One region of the Cytobacillus sp. Bac17 genome, then DNA from elsewhere that is predicted to be linked to it. Evidence: riboswitches for the same ligand, from Rfam matches in the RefSeq annotation. Region 1 holds a riboswitch; each other region holds the start of a gene.

Region 1 (6,044 bases):
GGTAAAGCTTAAAACCCTCATTCCAAGAGATAGGGCACGCTGAAAGCCCTCTTCAGTCAATGTGAAGATCCCCCATGTCCATAGGATGGTTTCACCTTCAATAGTCTTTGAAAAAATCATAGCTGACCAAATATATATTATAGCCATGAAGATAAATGGCGAGAAAAGCAAAATCCATCTTTTGAATGAAACATTACCAAAAATAAAGGTGGTTCCTGCAGTCACCACTAAGGTCAGAAAAGGAGTAACCGGGTCAAAGAAAACGGACAAAATCAATACACAGACAATCACAGTCAGAGCTTTTATGCTTGGGTTAAATTCATGTAAGAGCAAGCTTGTTCATCCCTTCCACGGCAGCCAGTTCGTTCCTGAGTTTTTCTGTGTAAGGAACCTTTAGAGAAGCAATTTTCATAATCTCATGTTCCTTCCATAATGAATCAGGCAATCCCTCGTATATCTTCTCTCCTTCTGAAAGGACAATCACTTTATCGGCATAGGAATGCAGGATTTCCATGTCATGAGTGATCATCACCACGGAGCCTCCGCTATGGATCCTTGTTTCCAAAAGCGCCATTAGGTCAGCAGAGGTCCTGGCATCCTGTCCAAATGTTGGTTCATCAAGGAGCAGCAAATCCTGTTCATTCACCAGCATCGATGCAACACTAAGCCGCCGCTTCTGTCCCTGACTTAAGGAAAAAGGATGCATGTCAGCGTGCTGGAGCAAGTTCACTTGATGCAGAACAGCTTGAACCACTTTTTGTATTTCGGCATCTGTCATTCTCTGTATTTTCAGACTGAAGGCAATTTCATCATAAACAGAATCTGCAATAAATTGGTGTTCGGGATTCTGAAAAACGTATCCTAATTTTAGTCTTAACTCTTGCTCCTGCCACTGGGAAAGGGAGCGGTCATCAAAAAGGATGTTGCCTTTGGATGGAGCATATAATCCTGCAAGCAGTCTGGAAAGCGTTGTTTTTCCAGATCCATTTGAACCGGCTATTGCCACAAATTCACCTTTTCTAACTGAAAAACTAATATTTTTAAGCAAATCCTTCCCATTCTTATGAAAAGAAAGATTCTCCGCCGACATGATGACCTGATCTTCAAAGACTTGATGTATAGTCTTCCTGTTATCTAAAATCTGAAGTGCAGCATAGGGATTTACAAATCCAGCAATTAATTCCCGGTCAGTTAACGGAAGCTTTTCCCCTTTGTAAATCCCTGCCTTTTTTCCTAATAGACCTGCTCTTACTGTGCTTGGAAGCCAGATACCCTCAAGCAGTAGTTCTTCTGCATATTTATTAAAGCAGTCTGCAGTGCTTCCATTAAATAAAATTTCGCCTTCCCGGTTTAGCACCACACAGCGGTCGGTCAAATCAATCCAATCATCCAGCTTGTGCTCAATGATTAGAAGGGAAAAGGATTGCTCCTCTTTTAGCTCTTTGATGATACGGGTAAGTTCATAGCTTGAAGCCGGGTCAAGATTTGCTGTCGGTTCATCCAAAATCAGGATATCCGGTTTTAATGACAATACACATGCAAGTGCAAGTTTTTGCTTTTGTCCCCCCGAAAGGGTGTGGATTAAGGCGTGCTTAAATGGCAGAAGATGAACAAGTTCCAGTGCTTCATCAATCTTGGTCTCAATTTCTGCAGGAGGTGTTTTCATATTCTCAAGGCCGAATGCCAGCTCCTCTTCAACTGTTGTCATGCAAAACTGGCTTTCAGGATCCTGAAACACAATGCCAATGTGCTGATTAATTTCACCTGGCGGGAATTCATCCAGTATCTTTCCTTTGAAGGAAATGGTGCCATCCAAGTCGCCATCAACGGCTTCCGGATACAATTTATTTAAGCAGAAAGCAAGCGTGCTTTTTCCGCAGCCGCTGGGGCCCAATAATAGAACAGCTTCCCCTGAATTAAGGCTGAAATTCACATTCTTAAAAACAGGATTCTTCACATCTTCATGCCGGAAGGACAGCTTTTCTGTTATTAATAAAGGCTGGTTATGCTGAAATGCCATTTTGTGATTTTTCCCTTCTCAGCTCTTTTCCGATAGGGAAGCTGTTTAATGCCCCAGTTTTAGCAAGACTCTTACTCAGCCATTTCCCCAGCAATCCAGCGAGCAAAGCACCGCTAACCAGTCTCACAAAAAACATGGCAGTTACATAACCGGGTGAGAGGGCTGCGTAGCCGGAAATGAAATAGCCCCAAATAAAGCTCGTAACAGAAGAGCCCATGCCGGCAGCAATTAAAACCCATGTCCGGTAATTGTTCCATTTAGTTGCCGCAAAAACAGCTTCTGCTCCAATCCCCTGAATCATGCCTGAAAGAATCAGGCGAGGGCCTACTGCATTGCCAATCATGACTTCAATGGCCGCTGCGATGGTTTCCGATAAAAAGGCTGCTCCGGGTTTTCTGATTATGTACGCTGCGATGATTGAAACAATAAACCAAATGCCAAAAATCAGATCAAAGCCAATTAAGCCAAACATCCCATATAACACGTTGCCAAATTGCATGAACACCAGGTATACAACTGCAAACACAACAGCGAGTACAGATAGGACAATGACCTCACGAAGCTTCCATTTTTCGAGCATTTTACACAGCCCCCTTTTTGGAAGGACTGTTTGCAGACATATTAACCGTCATGACAATATGAGTGGAATCGCTTTTCTTACAGCTTTCGAAAGCATCTTCCAGCGTTTTAAAAACATCGTGTGCATTCCCATCTAATCTTGAAGCATAATGCACTCCTTCAGTAAACGTTCCCTGAGCCTTTGCAAGCTCGACTTGGTTCATAATGACGTTCATGTATCCAGGAATCCCCATCGGATAAAGTGCGAACTGGACAGCGACTTCCTGGCTGATTCCAGCAGATTTTTTTTCATTCGCCTTCTCTTCATTTTCAGCAAGATAAGCATCTCCGGCAGTATCGCCAGGGCATCCATTTGAAAATGTGCCGTTAAATACTACATGATCACCATGCTTAGCAGCTTCAAGATAAATCGCTTTGACTACATCAAAAACATGAATGGACCTGCCGCGCACACAAGTGCTCACATCATCTGTTTCCATCCATATCTTGCTTGTATCCACTTCTTTTAGAGCAGATAAAATAACATCCACAAACCTGTCAGTCATTGGATAAATCGAAAACCTGCACCCTGTAATCTCGCTTGTTCCGCATAAGAAATTTTCCTGCATTTTGCCATCCTCCTGGTTTATATAAAATTAAAAAACTGCATTCCCAAAAGGAAATGCAGTTGAATGATATCAATACACTAGAAATGATAGCCGTTCACCTGCACTTCCCCACGCTGGTATTATCCAGATCGGGTGATAAGAGTCAGAACGGATTGTTCTTCTCAGCCTAAAAGCTCCCCTAGTGCAAAATAAGATATGCAGTTTTTATTGACTCCATCTTAATACGGAGCATCCAAATTGTAAATGACTAATTTACAATTCTTTAAATCAAATGATCTATGAAAACAGATAAACGCCTTCAATAACACAGATAAGCTATGAAAAAATTTCTGCATTGTCCATGTCATGTTCTAATCCAATCCTTCCCTTCATAAAAGTGTAATAGGACAATTTTACACCGAGAATAGGGGGCAAATTGGATGATATATAGAATGCTTGCTTTAAATATTGACGGAACACTACTCCAATCAAATGGAAGACTTCATAAATCAACAAAAGAAGCGATTGAATATGTGCAGCAAAAAGGAATTTATGTAACACTTGTCACATCCAGAAGCTTTCCATCCGCGAAAAAAGCGGCCAAAGCATTGAAAATCAATTCCTTGCTGGTCACACACAGGGGAGCTTATATTGCAGCTTCTCAGGAAAAGCCGATATTTGTAAAAAGGATACAGGAAGATGAAACGTTTGAAATCGTGCGCCTGCTTGAAGGCTTTACCTGTCAAATCAGGCTGGTGCACGAAAAATATTCCCTTGCCAACAAAACCAAGCTCAATACCAATATGCTTGCTAAAACTGTTTTTACAACCGGCGATCCCATTTTTTACTCGCAGCAATTTGTGGATTCATTAAGTGACACCATTTTAGATGAGCCGGTCACACCGCCAAAAATTGAAGTGTATTTTGAAGATAAAGACGACCTTGAGGATGCCCAGGCAGCCATTAGGGGCATGTTTGAAAATGTAGAAGTCATTAAGTTAAGTGATCTGCGGATGGATATTGTACCTGCCGGAGTTTCAAAGCTGAATGGTTTGCTCTATTTATGTGAACATCTCGGAATTTCCCGAAACCAAATGGTCGTTATAGGCGACTCGGAGGATGATCTGGAAATGATTGAAGCCGCCGGCCTCGGTGTGGCTATGGGTAATGCACCTGCCGAAGTCAAAAAAGCAGCAGACTGGCTGACACGATCCAATGACCAGAACGGTGTAAGCTACATGGTCAAAGAACATTTCCGCAAACAGCATCCAATTGATTTCCTGAAGAAAATGAATCTATTAAAATAAAATCAATCAAAGAGAGCTCGATTAGTAAATCGGCTCTTTTTTTGCTTTGCGATACTGGGTATCCATTAGGAATCATTTCCCTTATATTGACCTTGTTTCCCCATTTCTGTACACTAAAAGAAGTTTGTCAACATGAAAAATAGACACTATGCAGCTGCCCCTAAGAAAACAAAGACATCGGCAGATTAATATATTTTCTAAAAAAGGTGATCAATTTGAACATTTCAATTTTAGGTGTACAGGATGAACGTTTCCATCGTCCGCTCCGGCTGATCGGGAACCTCTTTTTTGAAGAATGTGAAGTGATGCTGGGTGAGAATGATGCAGCCGACCTTACAATTAATCTTCAGCTTGAACATGGAAAGCACATTAAAGCCATTGCAGAGCTTTCTGATAAAGATGGCAAGAATCATTCAGCGAATTTTGAGAAGGAATTCGTACCGTCTGAGACAGAAAAAGAGAATTTTAAACAAATAAAAAATGCAGTATCCCACGTATATCTGACTGTTTTGCAGGAATGGACAGGCATTACCCAGAAGTGGGGAATTCTGACTGGGGTACGTCCCACAAAATTGCTTCACCGTGCCATACAGCATCAGACACCTCTCCATGAAGCCCATCAGCAGCTTAAGGAAGAGTATTTGATTACAGATGAAAAGATCCAGCTTATGCAGAATATCGTAGACAGGCAGCTTGCTGTCGTACCGGATCTTTATAACTTAAAAAATGAAGTCAGCATATATATTGGCATTCCATTCTGCCCGACAAAATGCGCGTATTGCACTTTTCCTGCATATGCGATTAATGGCAGGCAGGGTTCAGTAAACTCGTTCCTTGGCGGCCTGCATTTCGAAATGCGTAAAATTGGCGAGTGGCTGAAAGAAAATGATGTGAAAATTACTACTGTCTATTATGGTGGAGGGACTCCGACAAGCATTACGGCGGAAGAGATGGATATGCTTTATGAGGAAATGTACGACTCTTTTCCCGATGTCGAAAACATACGGGAGGTCACTGTGGAAGCCGGACGTCCGGATACAATCACACCCGAAAAGCTTGAAGTGCTGAAAAAATGGAAAATTGACCGCATCAGCATCAATCCTCAGTCCTATATTCAGGAGACCTTGAAAGCCATTGGCCGCCACCATACAGTGGAAGAAACCGTGGATAAGTTCCATCTGGCCCGCAATATGGGAATGAATAACATCAATATGGATCTGATTATTGGGCTTCCTGGAGAAGGTGTGCCGGAATTTTCGCATACTTTGGATGAAACTGAGAAATTAATGCCGGAATCTCTGACAGTTCATACTTTATCCTTTAAACGGGCTTCGGAAATGACGAAGAACAAGCAAAAATATAAAGTTGCCGAGCGGGAAGAAATTGAAAAAATGATGGACATGGCTGAGGATTGGACAAAACAGCATAATTACCATCCTTATTATCTTTACCGTCAGAAAAATATTCTCGGCAATCTTGAAAATGTCGGCTATGCCCTTCCGAATCAGGAAAGCATCTATAACATCATGATTATGGAAGAACAGCAGACAA
Region 2 (6,044 bases), on a different contig from region 1:
AATGAAGGATTTTATGTTAATGGCTATTTTCTTAGTGTTGGCCCTTATATCCTTTTTCAATGGCTTTTTCTCGCCTATTAAAATGTCCATGGTAAAAGCTGTTGTTCCTAAAAAGCAAAGAGTCAAAGCGAATAGCCTGCTCTCAAGTGTTGACCAGACTTTCTTGTTTGCAGGGTGGACCTTTGGCGGTATCCTGTTAGCTTTCCTTGGCAAACAATCCACATTGATCATTACGATCATTCTGCTTGTTATTTCTATTCTAAGCTTGTTTTTGATAAAAAAAAGCGAATCACCTGCTGTGAACTCAAACTTCCGGATGCTGTCCAGTCTAACGGCTGGCTGGAAATTACTCTTCCAGGATAAAGGGCTTCGAGTCCTGATCCTAATGGATTTAATAGAAGCTTGGGCAGGAACGATTTGGATTGGTGCAGTTACGTTAACCTATGTGGAGGATGCCCTTGGAAAGGGGGAGTCTTGGTGGGGCTATATCAACGGAGGATATTACTTAGGCACTATTGCTGGAGGAATCCTCATTTATCGGCTTTCTTATTTACTGCAAGGCCGTTTGATTATTTTTATGCTGATTGGATCCAGTGCTTTCGGGATTCTTACCTTGGGGTATGGTTTTATTTCGAATCCTTTCTTAGCGCTGCTATTTGTAATATTGATGGGACCTGCCTATCAGCTGCGGGATCTTGCGCAAACCACTATGTATCAAAATAGTGCAGATGAAACAATGCTCACGAAAATTCTTGCTGCTAAATCTGTCTTAAACGAATTGATTTTCGTTTTCTCCATTTTGGGCATAGGGGTCTTAACTGATCTAATCGGTGTTCGGCTTATTTACATTTTATCAGGAATATTATTAATCATTTCGTCCATTTTTGGTTTTATTCAGCTGAAGCTTCAAGGTAAAGGTAATGCATTAGAAGCGGAGGGCTAAAGGCAATGGGGAGCTGCCGGCAATAGCCATTTTTTGAAACTTTGCTGTTTGTGATCCGTAAATATAGGTAATCGACCAATTCCTCGCGGGGTGAAAATTTGGAAAATAAAAAACAAACGGTTGTTTCCATTTCAATGATGAAATTGCAGGTTTATTTATTCATAGCAACGATTGCGCTGGTATTTGGGGTGCTCTTTTTACATGCCGTAATATATGGCGGAGGAGAAATGTCTTTTGATCTTATAGGTATGCTATTATTTTTAGCTGGTATGGCCGTTATCGTTATCTTGCATGAAGCCATCCATTTGGCAGGTTTCCGCTATATTGGCGGTGTCCCATGGAGCGAAATGTCCTGGGGAGTCAATTTGAAATTGGGTGTGGCCTATGCTCATGCTAAACAGCCAGTGACGGTTCAGCAAATGAAAAAGGTTTTAATGCTGCCATTCATTCCGACTGGCTTATTGCCCCTTGTTCTTGGAATTGTACTGAATATGCCTGGATTATCGATATTAGGGGCGATATTGACAGTTGGATGTTTTGGAGACCTTGTTTTGTATAAAAAGCTCTTAAAATTTCCAAATGATGCTCTTGTCATTGACCATCCGACTAAACCGCAATTTACGGTTTATGAATAGGCTTCAATTCATATGTTTAAGAACTTTTATGTTTTTTGTCCCACACAATAAATAGCTGGGTGAAAAAGAAAGCAACCAGGGCCGCCAGTGATGATATTAGAAGGTTTCTCATTGAATCCAGTCCATAAAGCTGGATCCCTATCAATTTGGATGTATTTGTACACAATCTCCAGTTTTCAAAAACAATGGCTGTCTTATGAAAAAATGGAAAAAAGACGCCGAACAGCATGAGAAAATAAATATACTTTTTCATTATCCTATTCCTTTCTTTCTGATCCTAATAGAAGGATATGATGTCGATCCTGCTGTTAGTATTAAATGAACAAGAAAAAAGGACAGTCCCCGAGCTGTCCTTTTTCAGTCTATTCTTTTTATGCGTCCCTCAATCGCGGAGCTGAATGGCTGTGCTGAATTCTGTATATAGTCCACTAGTGCATCTATATCACTTGGTCCGGTCACTCTGTTCGTCCCTTTTCGGAATACTGTAAAATTGTCTCCGCCATCAGCGAGATAGGTATTTACAGTGACCGAATAGATCTTGTCCGAATCCAATTTTGTTCCGTCAGGAAGATAAATATCTTTTACTTTTTCACCGGAAGGCTGGCTGTCATACCAGGAATAAGAGAAGCCGGAAATCTGAAGAATTCTTGTTGAATTTGGCTGCCATTGCTGATTAAGGACATCACGAATTTGGCTGCCTGTTAGGTTCATTTTGACAAGGTGATTGCTGAAGGGGAGGACGACATATAAGTTTCCCCATGTAACTCTGCCGGCGTCAATGTTTGCCCGGATTCCTCCCGGATTGATGAAAGCGAAATCTGTGTTCATCACTGCCCGCTGGGAATCGGCAATAAGATTGCCCAGGGCTGATTCACCGCTTCTGTTTTGTTCGGCTGTGATTGGAATGGCAGCAGTGCCAATATATCTGTTCACCGAGGGTTCAACTTTTCTTTCATAGCTCTCGATCATCCTGGTTATGTCGCTTGCGGGCTGGATATTCTCTTGAAAAACATTCACAATTTCAGCGTGTTTGCGGACAATATCCTTTGTCTGGGGATCTATTTCTATATCTACATCAGAAAAGGCAGTGCCATATGAGTAGGCCTGCACAAGAAGCTTTCCATCTACCACACTGTTCAGATAGGCATGACTATGGCCTCCGAAAATAATGTCCACTTCGTCATCCGCCTGATGGGCCAACTCTATTAACGGGCCTCTTGCATGCTCACCATTTGGTTCTGATTTTCCAGGAACATGCGCTAGTACCACAATGGCTCTTACTCCTTGTTTTTTAAGTTCTCGGGCATACTTGTTGATGGCTTCAGCTTCATCGGTGAAGATCAGATCTTTCACACTGTTTGGCGCGGTAATAGCCGATGTTTCTTTCGTGATGACTCCGATAAATCCAATTGGGATCCCGCTAACGTTTACTATTTTATATGGAGGAAGAAAGGGCTTGCCTGACTTTTGACTGATGACATTGGCTGCAATCCATGGGAAATGGGAACCGGAATAAACTTTTGCCGCTGAAGGGCTGCTGCCACTTAGCAGGCGAAGCAGTTCATCAGATCCTCGATCAAATTCATGATTACCGATAGTTCCGATATCAAACCCCATCTTATTCAAAAATTCAATAGTCGGTTCATCCCGCAGAAGAGCGGATACTGGCGGGCTAGCTCCAATCATGTCGCCAGCATGCAGCAAAAGGGTGTTTTTATTTTCAGAAGCACGCTGCCGCAAATAGGCAGCGAGGTAATCAGCGCGTCCTGCCGGTCTGCCGTTAACCTGCCGAGTGACATTCAGCTGCCCATGGAAATCATTAATGCCCAGCAATTGAATTTGCTTGTATGGTGCTTCTGTACGTTCTTCAACATGGCCGTGATATTCTTCCGAAAGACCCTGCTGATTCCCTTGTTCTTTTTCTGCAGGCTGTCCGCTGAATAGAGGCATTCCCAGGAAGCTAAATAAAATAAGGGTGAAAAGTACTCTCATCATTCATCCTCCAGTATTTGTGGCAGGGATAGTATTTGCAGATATCAGGGATTTAATCGGATGGTGGGCTATTAAGGATCAGAAAAGTTTGGCCTCCTGCTAAAAGGGTAAGGTCTTAAAGAAACATAATACTGCAAAAGGAGATGACAATACATGAATTATAAGAAGCTATGGCTATCAGTTCCATTGAGTGCAGGATTATTGTTGGCAGGATGCGGAACGGATGAACAGGATCCGCCGCCGGAAACGGAAGATGTGGAATTGGAAGATAATCAGATGGAAGAAAACAATAATGAAGATAATGAAATGCAGGATCCTGGCACATCAGAAGAATCTGATATGGAGGAGCCCGGCATGAATGAAGAATCACCACAAGATGAAGAGAGTATGGATGAAAGTGATATGGATATGAATGATGAGGAGTCTGACGGGAACTAACCCGCATAATTCACGGAAAACGTCTGCCGCTGACAGGCGTTTTTGATATTCATTCAGAAGTAAAAAAATTGAATTAAGGAAAACGGGGTAAGGAGCAGAATAAAGGCAAAATTTTTCATCTGACAGAATTCTGAAATAATTCCTTTCATTTGTTTCCGCAATTCTGTATACTAAAATTGAATTTAATAGCAATAACTAGGGGTGCCCAATAGCTTGGGCTGAGAAAGAAACGCGCTAAAGTTTCTTGACTCTTTGGACCTGATCTGGATCATACCAGCGTGGGGAAGTTAGAATGTGCAAAAATTTCTTTGTGCAAAGACATCTTCGGTTAAGCCGGTCCATCTTTATGTGGACCGGCTTTTTTACATATCTGGCACTTCCTTGGTTCCAGGTCTCGTCCTTATATTTTTATAAGGGAGAGATGATCAATGACGGCAAGTTCATTAAATCAAAAGAGCATTTCCATTATGTCGTGCTTTACTGGCAGCAAAAAAGTCTATGTGGAGGGATCCAGGCCTGATATAAAGGTTCCAATGCGTGAGATAGAGTTAAGTCCCACTTCCGGAACTTTTGGAGAGGAAATCAATGAGCCGGTTCGAGTATATGATACGAGCGGACCTTATACGGATCCTCAATATACGGCAGATCTAAAAAAAGGGCTTCCTGCTCTGAGAAGCCGGTGGATTCATGAACGCGGGGATGTTGAAGAGTATGATGGGCGGAAAATAAAGCCCGAGGATAATGGGTACCGCGATGAACATGATCCGCGTGCTAATCATAAAGTTTTTCCTGGCTTATCCCGCAAGCCATTGAGAGCAAAAAAAGGAAAGAATGTTACCCAGCTTCACTATGCAAAAAAGGGGATCATTACTCCTGAGATGGAGTATATAGCCATTCGGGAAAATATGGATCCGGAATTTGTGCGGTCTGAAGTAGCAAGAGGGCGGGCAATCATTCCTTCCAATATCAATCATCCTGAGACAGAGCCGATGATCATCGGAAGGAATTTCCACGTAAAAATTAATGCGAACATTGGAAATTCTGCTGTTTCATCCTCTATTGAGGAAGAGGTAGAAAAAATGACCTGGGCTACTCGATGGGGAGCAGACACGATCATGGATCTATCTACAGGCAAAAATATTCATACCACACGTGAATGGATTATCAGGAACTCTGCCGTTCCGGTCGGCACCGTTCCCATTTATCAGGCACTTGAAAAGGTTAATGGCATTGCCGAGGATCTTACGTGGGAAGTTTACAGAGATACCTTAATCGAACAAGCTGAGCAGGGGGTTGACTACTTTACCATTCATGCAGGTGTCCTTTTGAGGTATGTTCCGCTGTCGGCAAAACGCTTAACCGGAATTGTATCGAGGGGCGGATCCATTATGGCCCAATGGTGTTTGCATCATCATAAAGAAAACTTTTTATATACACATTTTGAAGAAATCTGCGAGATCATGAAAGCCTATGATGTGGCCTTCTCACTCGGGGATGGGCTGCGCCCGGGATCGATTGCAGATGCCAATGACGAGGCTCAATTTGCAGAGCTCGAGACACTTGGGGAGTTGACGAAAATTGCATGGGAACACGATGTACAGGTAATGGTGGAGGGACCTGGCCATGTTCCAATGCATTTAATTAAAGAGAATATGGATAAACAATTGGAGATCTGCAAGGAAGCGCCATTTTATACACTTGGGCCCCTAACAACAGATATAGCTCCAGGATATGACCACATTACCTCTGCAATCGGGGCTGCCATGATAGGCTGGTATGGTACGGCAATGCTTTGCTATGTTACTCCTAAAGAACATTTGGGTTTGCCAAATAGAGATGATGTACGCGAGGGTGTCATTACTTATAAAATTGCAGCGCATGCTGCAGATCTGGCAAAGGGCCACCCGGGAGCACAAAAAAGAGATGATGCCCTGTCAAAAGCCCGGTTTGAATTCCGCTGGAGGGATCAATTCAATCTGTCGCTTGATCCTGAACGCGCATTGGAATACCATGATGAGACATTGCCGGCTGAAGGG
Region 3 (6,044 bases), on a different contig from region 1:
CCAAGCAATTCCTGGCTTCCGATTTATATGGGTGTCATCTTTGGCATCGCAGGCTTCCTCCTTGTATTTGAATGGCACATCGCTGCAGCTGTAGCTGCCATCGGCATTTTTGCTGGATTGATCATTCGTTCATTCGATTACAATGAAGGCTTCCATGTTACAAAAGATGAAATCCACAGAATTGAAAATGCGTGGAGAAAAACAGAAGGAGAGGTGCACGATCATGTCAGCTAAAGTGGATACTTCTTTGCCCCTTGAATATCAAACTGAACAGGACCGGATGAATATTCTTGGCTTCTGGGTTTTCCTTGGCGCTGAAATCGTTCTATTTGCCACTCTGTTCGGAGTATATGGAGTTTTATATGAACGCTTTGCTGGAGGGCCAACACATAAAGACATTTTTGTGATCAAGGATGTCATGATTCAGACAGTCCTCCTTTTGACAAGCAGCTTTACAATGGGCATCGCCATTTTTGAAATGCGCCGCCATAACCTGAAAGGGCTAATCACCTGGCTGGTGATTACCCTTGCACTTGGCGCAGGATTCCTATTCATGGAGATTAATGAGTTTATCCATTATGCCCATGAAGGTGCAACGATGCAGACAAGTGCGTTCCTATCCAGCTTATTTGTCCTGCTGGGTACACACGGAGCCCATGTTACATTGGGGATTGGCTGGGCAACTATGGTCATTATCCAGCTTTTAAAAAGAGGCCTTACCCCTACTACAGCAAGAAAAACGTTTATTATCGGCCTTTACTGGCACTTCCTTGATGTGGTCTGGATCTTTATTTTCACATTCGTGTATTTGAAAGGACTGGTGGCTTAAATGGAACATCATCAATCAAAAAGCTTCCCTATAAGCCATGTCATTGGATTTGCTGTTTCCCTTGTGCTGACATTTGCAGCAGCAGGTATTGCCCTAAAAACGAACCTCTCTTTTAAAGTGATCATGTGGATCATCGGCTCGCTGGCTGTCATTCAGGCAGGCATGCAGCTGTTCATGTTCATGCACTTAAGAGAAGGAGAAGACGGCAAAACGAACTTAGTTAATATGATTTATGCCGTATTTATGGTTATTGTAATTGTAGTAGGTTCTATTTGGGTTCTCACTTCTGGGCACGCGGCTCATTAATTCAAGAAAAGCGGAATCGCCTTGTCCATCCCATGAGCCAGATAATAAAACCGGTCTCCCTTTTGGAGGCCGGTTTTATTTGTATTGTCTGATTCCCTTGCTGCCCTTTGTCATTTCTTCCATCACATTGATAAAAAATCCGAATCCAAAAATTAGCATGGATGATACCATAATGCTTAAACCGATTGATAAAACATACTCACCCGTGAGACCGCTTACAAAAAAGCTTGAAATAAAGACAATTAACCCTAAAAGAATACCGGCCGCAGTAACATTTCTAAAAAAATGCAGCACCTTTTGCTGTTTTAAAGTCATATTTTCATCCCCTTTTATTTAATATTCTAACTATGTTCACAAATTTGTCAAACTTTTTGTCACAAAATTGTCAAATTTATTTATGCAAAAAAAGCTTTGCAAAGGTGCAAAGCAATTTTCTACTGATATAGCTTTTTAATGTTCTCCAAATCTTTCTTTAAATTGCCTATTTCCTGCCTGGTCAGCATTAATGGCATTTGATCGTAAAGTGTAATAATCTGTCCTCCCTCATCCTCTTCATGAAGGGATAAATAGTTATACAAATTTTCACATTGATTTTTGTTAAGGACAGACTGGGTGCTGAAATTTTTAACCTTCTGGATCTCAAAGGCACTGGTTTCTGCATCATATACACCTGTAATAATATTGCCCTGCAATGTGTTTGACAAACAATCACTCCCCTTTTTGAGTAATATACCCATTTTTCAGGAGCAGTTTCCTAAAATAAGAAAAAACCTCTTTGGAAATTTCCAAAGAGGCTGATTATATTAGGAAGCGCGTTTTTGTGATTGAATAACTTCATCCGTTTTTCTTATGATCAATCTTGGAGCTGAAGATATAATTAATACTGCTAAAATCGAGCAGAGAATAGCTGCTCCGAGCATGGTTGCACCGTTTGCCAGGAAGGAAAAGAGAACCGGTGACATCCCTTCCGGCGCATAGCTCCCAAAGAAAAGGACACCTGCTATGTAATGCCAGAAATACCGGGCAAGGCTTCCGGCAAACACAGCTAAAACAACCCAGCCCAATGCCTTTTTCTTGTTTCCGCTGCGCAGCTGATTTTGAATTGGTCGGAAAAACAAACCGGCAAAACCGATACAGGCAAATGCCACAAAGTACTCAATAAATGCCTGAAGCGGAGTCGCAATCCAGGCATCACCCATGGCAATCTGCAATATTCCCCATAATAGACCGGCAATGAAGCTGACTTTAAAGCCCCATCTGAATGCCAAAATGAATATGGGAATCATCGCAGCAGAAATTGAAATGGAAGGCGACAGCTTAATAGATGGAAGGAAATCCAAAATAATAGCAAATGCTGCAAAAAATGAAGCTTCAATCATCGCCGTCAGGCTTAATTTTTTCATAAAAAAATCCCCCTATAATCGTATGACGATACCCCAAGGGAGAACAAGCAGGCAGAAAAACCCCTTCCGCCTTTTATTCCACATTCCTGCGCTAGCATTATCTAACAGGTTCAAAGGGTCAGAACAGCGAACTATTCACTCTCAGCAGAATGCTCCCCTTGTGGCACGTTATTGTATTATCCAATTTTAGTATAAATGAAATAAATGAAAGTGAAAAGGATTATTTTCCCTCTCCAAATATAGCCTGTTTATCCCACTTTCCGATACGGTAATACATAAAGGCGATGACACTGCTTATAGCAAAGCTTATCCCCATGCCTGCAGCAATTCCTTTATCACCCATAAACTTTGAAAATAGGAATGTTAAAGGATAGCGCAGGATCCAGAATGAAATGATATTCAGTATGAGCACTTGAAACATCGCACCGGAAGCTCTTACCACACCATTCAATATAAAATTAATGCCCAGGAGCGGATAAAAAAAGGCAATGATCTTTAAATAGTCAGTGCCATACTGAACTGATTCTTTATCCTGTATAAACAGGCGCACCCCGTGTTCTGCAAATAGGACCGTACCAAAAGCGATGATAAACATGATTCCAAGATTGTAAATGACTCCGTACAAGGCGATTTGATGAACCCGTTCCCATTGATTTCTCCCTATATTTTGACCGGCCATACTGTTGACTGCAGTCCCCAATGCCATCGCAGGAAGCATAATGATGCTGTCAATACGCTGAGCTGCACCAAATCCCGCAACCACGTCATCGCCAAAAGAGGTGACGACAGACATAATAGCCATAACACCAGCCGATATAACGGTCATTTGAAGTCCAGAAGGGATGCCGAGCTTGAAAATTAATGCCGCTTCCTCTTTATGCGGCCAAGAAGGAATAGTGAACGGCGCCAGCTTTTTGCGGAGTATGAATATCATTCCGATCATAAATGCGAACCCCTGTGAAAGGATCGTAGCACAAGCTGCCCCATCAATACCAAGCTGGAATACAGATATAAAAAGAGGGTCCAGGATTGCATTTAATACGACTGCTATCAGGACAAAGTACAGTGGACTCTTGCTGTCTCCGAGCGCCCTGAGTACGGTTCCTATAAAATTGTATCCAAATAAAAACAGAATACCAATGAAGTTAATCTGCAAATAGGATGCTGCACCTTCAGCCATTCCTGCAGGTGTGCCCATTATGGCCAAAATTCTTTCTGCAAACAGGAATCCGGCTATTCCAAGAGCAACTGACATAATTGTCTGAATGACGGTAAAGGCATTCAAATATTGTTTCAGCCCCTCTTCATGATCCCCACCCTTTTGCTGGGATAAAATCGTTAACGCCGCATTGTTTATTCCAATGATAAAAGAAAGAACTGTAAAGATTACAGTGCCGGACACCGCCACAGCTCCCAATGCGTCGGCCCCAAGCAGATTCCCAACCCACAGACTATCAATAAATTGATAGGAAACCTGCAGAAAATTAGTGAGCATGATTGGAGTTGAGAACACCAAGAGCTGTTTGAATATATTTCCTTTTGTAAAATCCTGCTGTGCCATCTTTACACCTTTTTCCCATATTTTTTTCACAGTTTCTATTATTCACTATTTCATATCCAGTTTCCAATTTTATAGTTTTGATTGTTATTATGTTTTATAATTTTATTTGCTTCATCTCTGTCACATTTTTATCATAAATTGATGCACCTGGAATGCTGTTATAGCACAATTCCTCTAATGAGATATTATTTTTCCATAATTTACAACGTTTAAAAAGTGTAAAACCCTGTAATTAACAATTCTTTTTCCTTATAATGTAGGTATGTTTAATGAGGAGGGAAATAGTTGAAATCACGTCTTAAGAAGCCTTCGACGATTGTTTCTATTGCATTGGTGATCACGGTGATTTTGGCGGCGGTTATTTGGACCGTACAAGCAGGAAAAAAGGATGTGACAGTCCCGTTTTCTTCTGTGGAAAAAATTATTGCCTCCCAGGATGGGAAGACTGTTGCAGTACAGGAATATAAAAATGGGAAACTGCTGATCACAGCCCCTGATGGCGAGTACATCTCCCATGTGCCCCCCAACAGTGAGATGGTTGATAAATTAGTAGAAACCTATAATATACAATATACGTTCGCAAACACAGGACCTTATACCCCTTGGATTCTGGGCGGTGTAGTCCTTTTGTTTATAGCCATTGGCATTTACCTGTTTAAGTCAGGAAAAGGCGGAATGGGCGCTACAAATACTATGAAGCAAAGTGTATCTAAGCCAAAGGCCCTTCCTTCCATTTCACTTGAGGATGTTGGCGGAATTCAGGAAGAAATGAAAGAGGAAATCATGCAGACTCTTTCAATTTTAAAAGAACCTGAGCGCTCCCTGAAGATGGGGATTAAGCCGCCAAAGGGAATTCTGTTATACGGGCCTCCTGGAACGGGGAAAACGTTGCTGGCTCAGGCAATCGCTAAAGAGCTTGGAGCTACTTTTTTCTCAACCAGCGGTTCCGGTTTTAATGAATTGTTCGTTGGTGTGGGAGCATCCCGTGTAAGAAATCTTTTCCAAAATGCAAGAAAGCATGCCCCTGCTGTTGTCTTCATTGACGAAGTAGATGCACTGGCAGGCAGAAGAAAGCAGCATGGCGGGGAAGAAAGTGAAAAAACATTAACTGAGCTGCTAGTTCAGCTTGACGGCGGATATTCCAATGATGGAATACTATTTATTGCAGCGACAAACAGGAAGGATATGCTCGATGAAGCCTTCCTCCGTCCTGGGCGTATTGACTTCTCCTTCAATGTCCCTCTTCCGGATACAAAGGGCCGAAGAGAGATTATCAATATTCACACGAAAAATAGATTACTTGCTGAGGATGTCATGACAACACTTGGCGATCTGGCAGAAAGCACTTCTGGATTCTCGGGAGCAGATCTTCATTCCCTTTTTGAAACGGCAAGCCGCAGAGCTGTCCGTAACGGCCAGGAAATTATCTCTAAGGATGATTTGGATTATGCGCTGGATCGGACCATTTTGGGAACTACCACCCGTGCATTGCAGGATCCCGGCACGAAGCAGCGGGTGGCCATACACGAAGCTGGCCATGCTTTAGTGGCTGCTTTAACAAAACCAGGATCCGTCCGAAAAGCAACCATCATTCCCCGAGGTGAAGCTCTTGGTTACGTGGCCCCCATTCAAAAAGAACTTCACTTATCGACAACAAGTGAATTGCTTGATCAAGTTGCCATGATTCTCGCTGGCGGTGTATCAGAACGAATGATTCTTGGCGAGCATAGCATTGGAGTAAGCGGTGACGTAAAACAAGCCAAGCATATCATTGAGCAAATGGTTGATACCGGGTTACTGGATAACGGCTTTGAGCTTACTTTTAACAAAGGTCAAAAAGAAGCAAAAATGCAGGATCTTTTCCAGAAAGCACTGGAAAGATGCGAATTGATCATCGCAAATCATCAGCCTCAATTTGAAACGCTGGTAGAGGCCCTTCTTGAAA

Evidence for each region. A riboswitch is a leader RNA that binds a small molecule or an ion and turns the genes downstream of it on or off. The one in region 1 is predicted to bind thiamine pyrophosphate.
Region 2: another riboswitch for thiamine pyrophosphate. It lies ahead of thiC (phosphomethylpyrimidine synthase ThiC); the one in region 1 lies ahead of NR125_RS13405 (YkoF family thiamine/hydroxymethylpyrimidine-binding protein).
Region 3: another riboswitch for thiamine pyrophosphate. It lies ahead of thiT (energy-coupled thiamine transporter ThiT); the one in region 1 lies ahead of NR125_RS13405 (YkoF family thiamine/hydroxymethylpyrimidine-binding protein).

The regions. Positions count from the first base shown of each region.
Region 1 covers NZ_JALJRC010000009.1:138,339-144,382, reverse strand. The annotation lists gene NR125_RS13420 (energy-coupling factor transporter transmembrane component T family protein) at 1-333, opposite strand, end outside; gene NR125_RS13415 (ABC transporter ATP-binding protein) at 320-2,020, opposite strand; gene NR125_RS13410 (ECF transporter S component) at 2,004-2,600, opposite strand; gene NR125_RS13405 (YkoF family thiamine/hydroxymethylpyrimidine-binding protein) at 2,602-3,207, opposite strand; TPP riboswitch at 3,296-3,397, opposite strand; gene NR125_RS13400 (Cof-type HAD-IIB family hydrolase) at 3,627-4,493, shown strand; gene NR125_RS13395 (coproporphyrinogen III oxidase) at 4,709-6,044, shown strand, end outside.
Region 2 covers NZ_JALJRC010000003.1:216,570-222,613, reverse strand. The annotation lists gene NR125_RS07810 (MFS transporter) at 1-943, shown strand, start outside; gene NR125_RS07805 (DUF3267 domain-containing protein) at 1,042-1,578, shown strand; gene NR125_RS07800 (hypothetical protein) at 1,595-1,831, opposite strand; gene NR125_RS07795 (bifunctional metallophosphatase/5'-nucleotidase) at 1,936-3,570, opposite strand; gene NR125_RS07790 (hypothetical protein) at 3,724-4,008, shown strand; TPP riboswitch at 4,196-4,310, shown strand; gene thiC (phosphomethylpyrimidine synthase ThiC) at 4,437-6,044, shown strand, end outside.
Region 3 covers NZ_JALJRC010000017.1:44,218-50,261, forward strand. The annotation lists gene qoxB (cytochrome aa3 quinol oxidase subunit I) at 1-234, shown strand, start outside; gene qoxC (cytochrome aa3 quinol oxidase subunit III) at 224-829, shown strand; gene qoxD (cytochrome aa3 quinol oxidase subunit IV) at 830-1,135, shown strand; gene NR125_RS18420 (hypothetical protein) at 1,211-1,450, opposite strand; gene NR125_RS18425 (hypothetical protein) at 1,570-1,839, opposite strand; gene thiT (energy-coupled thiamine transporter ThiT) at 1,939-2,538, opposite strand; TPP riboswitch at 2,605-2,707, opposite strand; gene NR125_RS18435 (MATE family efflux transporter) at 2,759-4,099, opposite strand; gene NR125_RS18440 (AAA family ATPase) at 4,385-6,044, shown strand, end outside.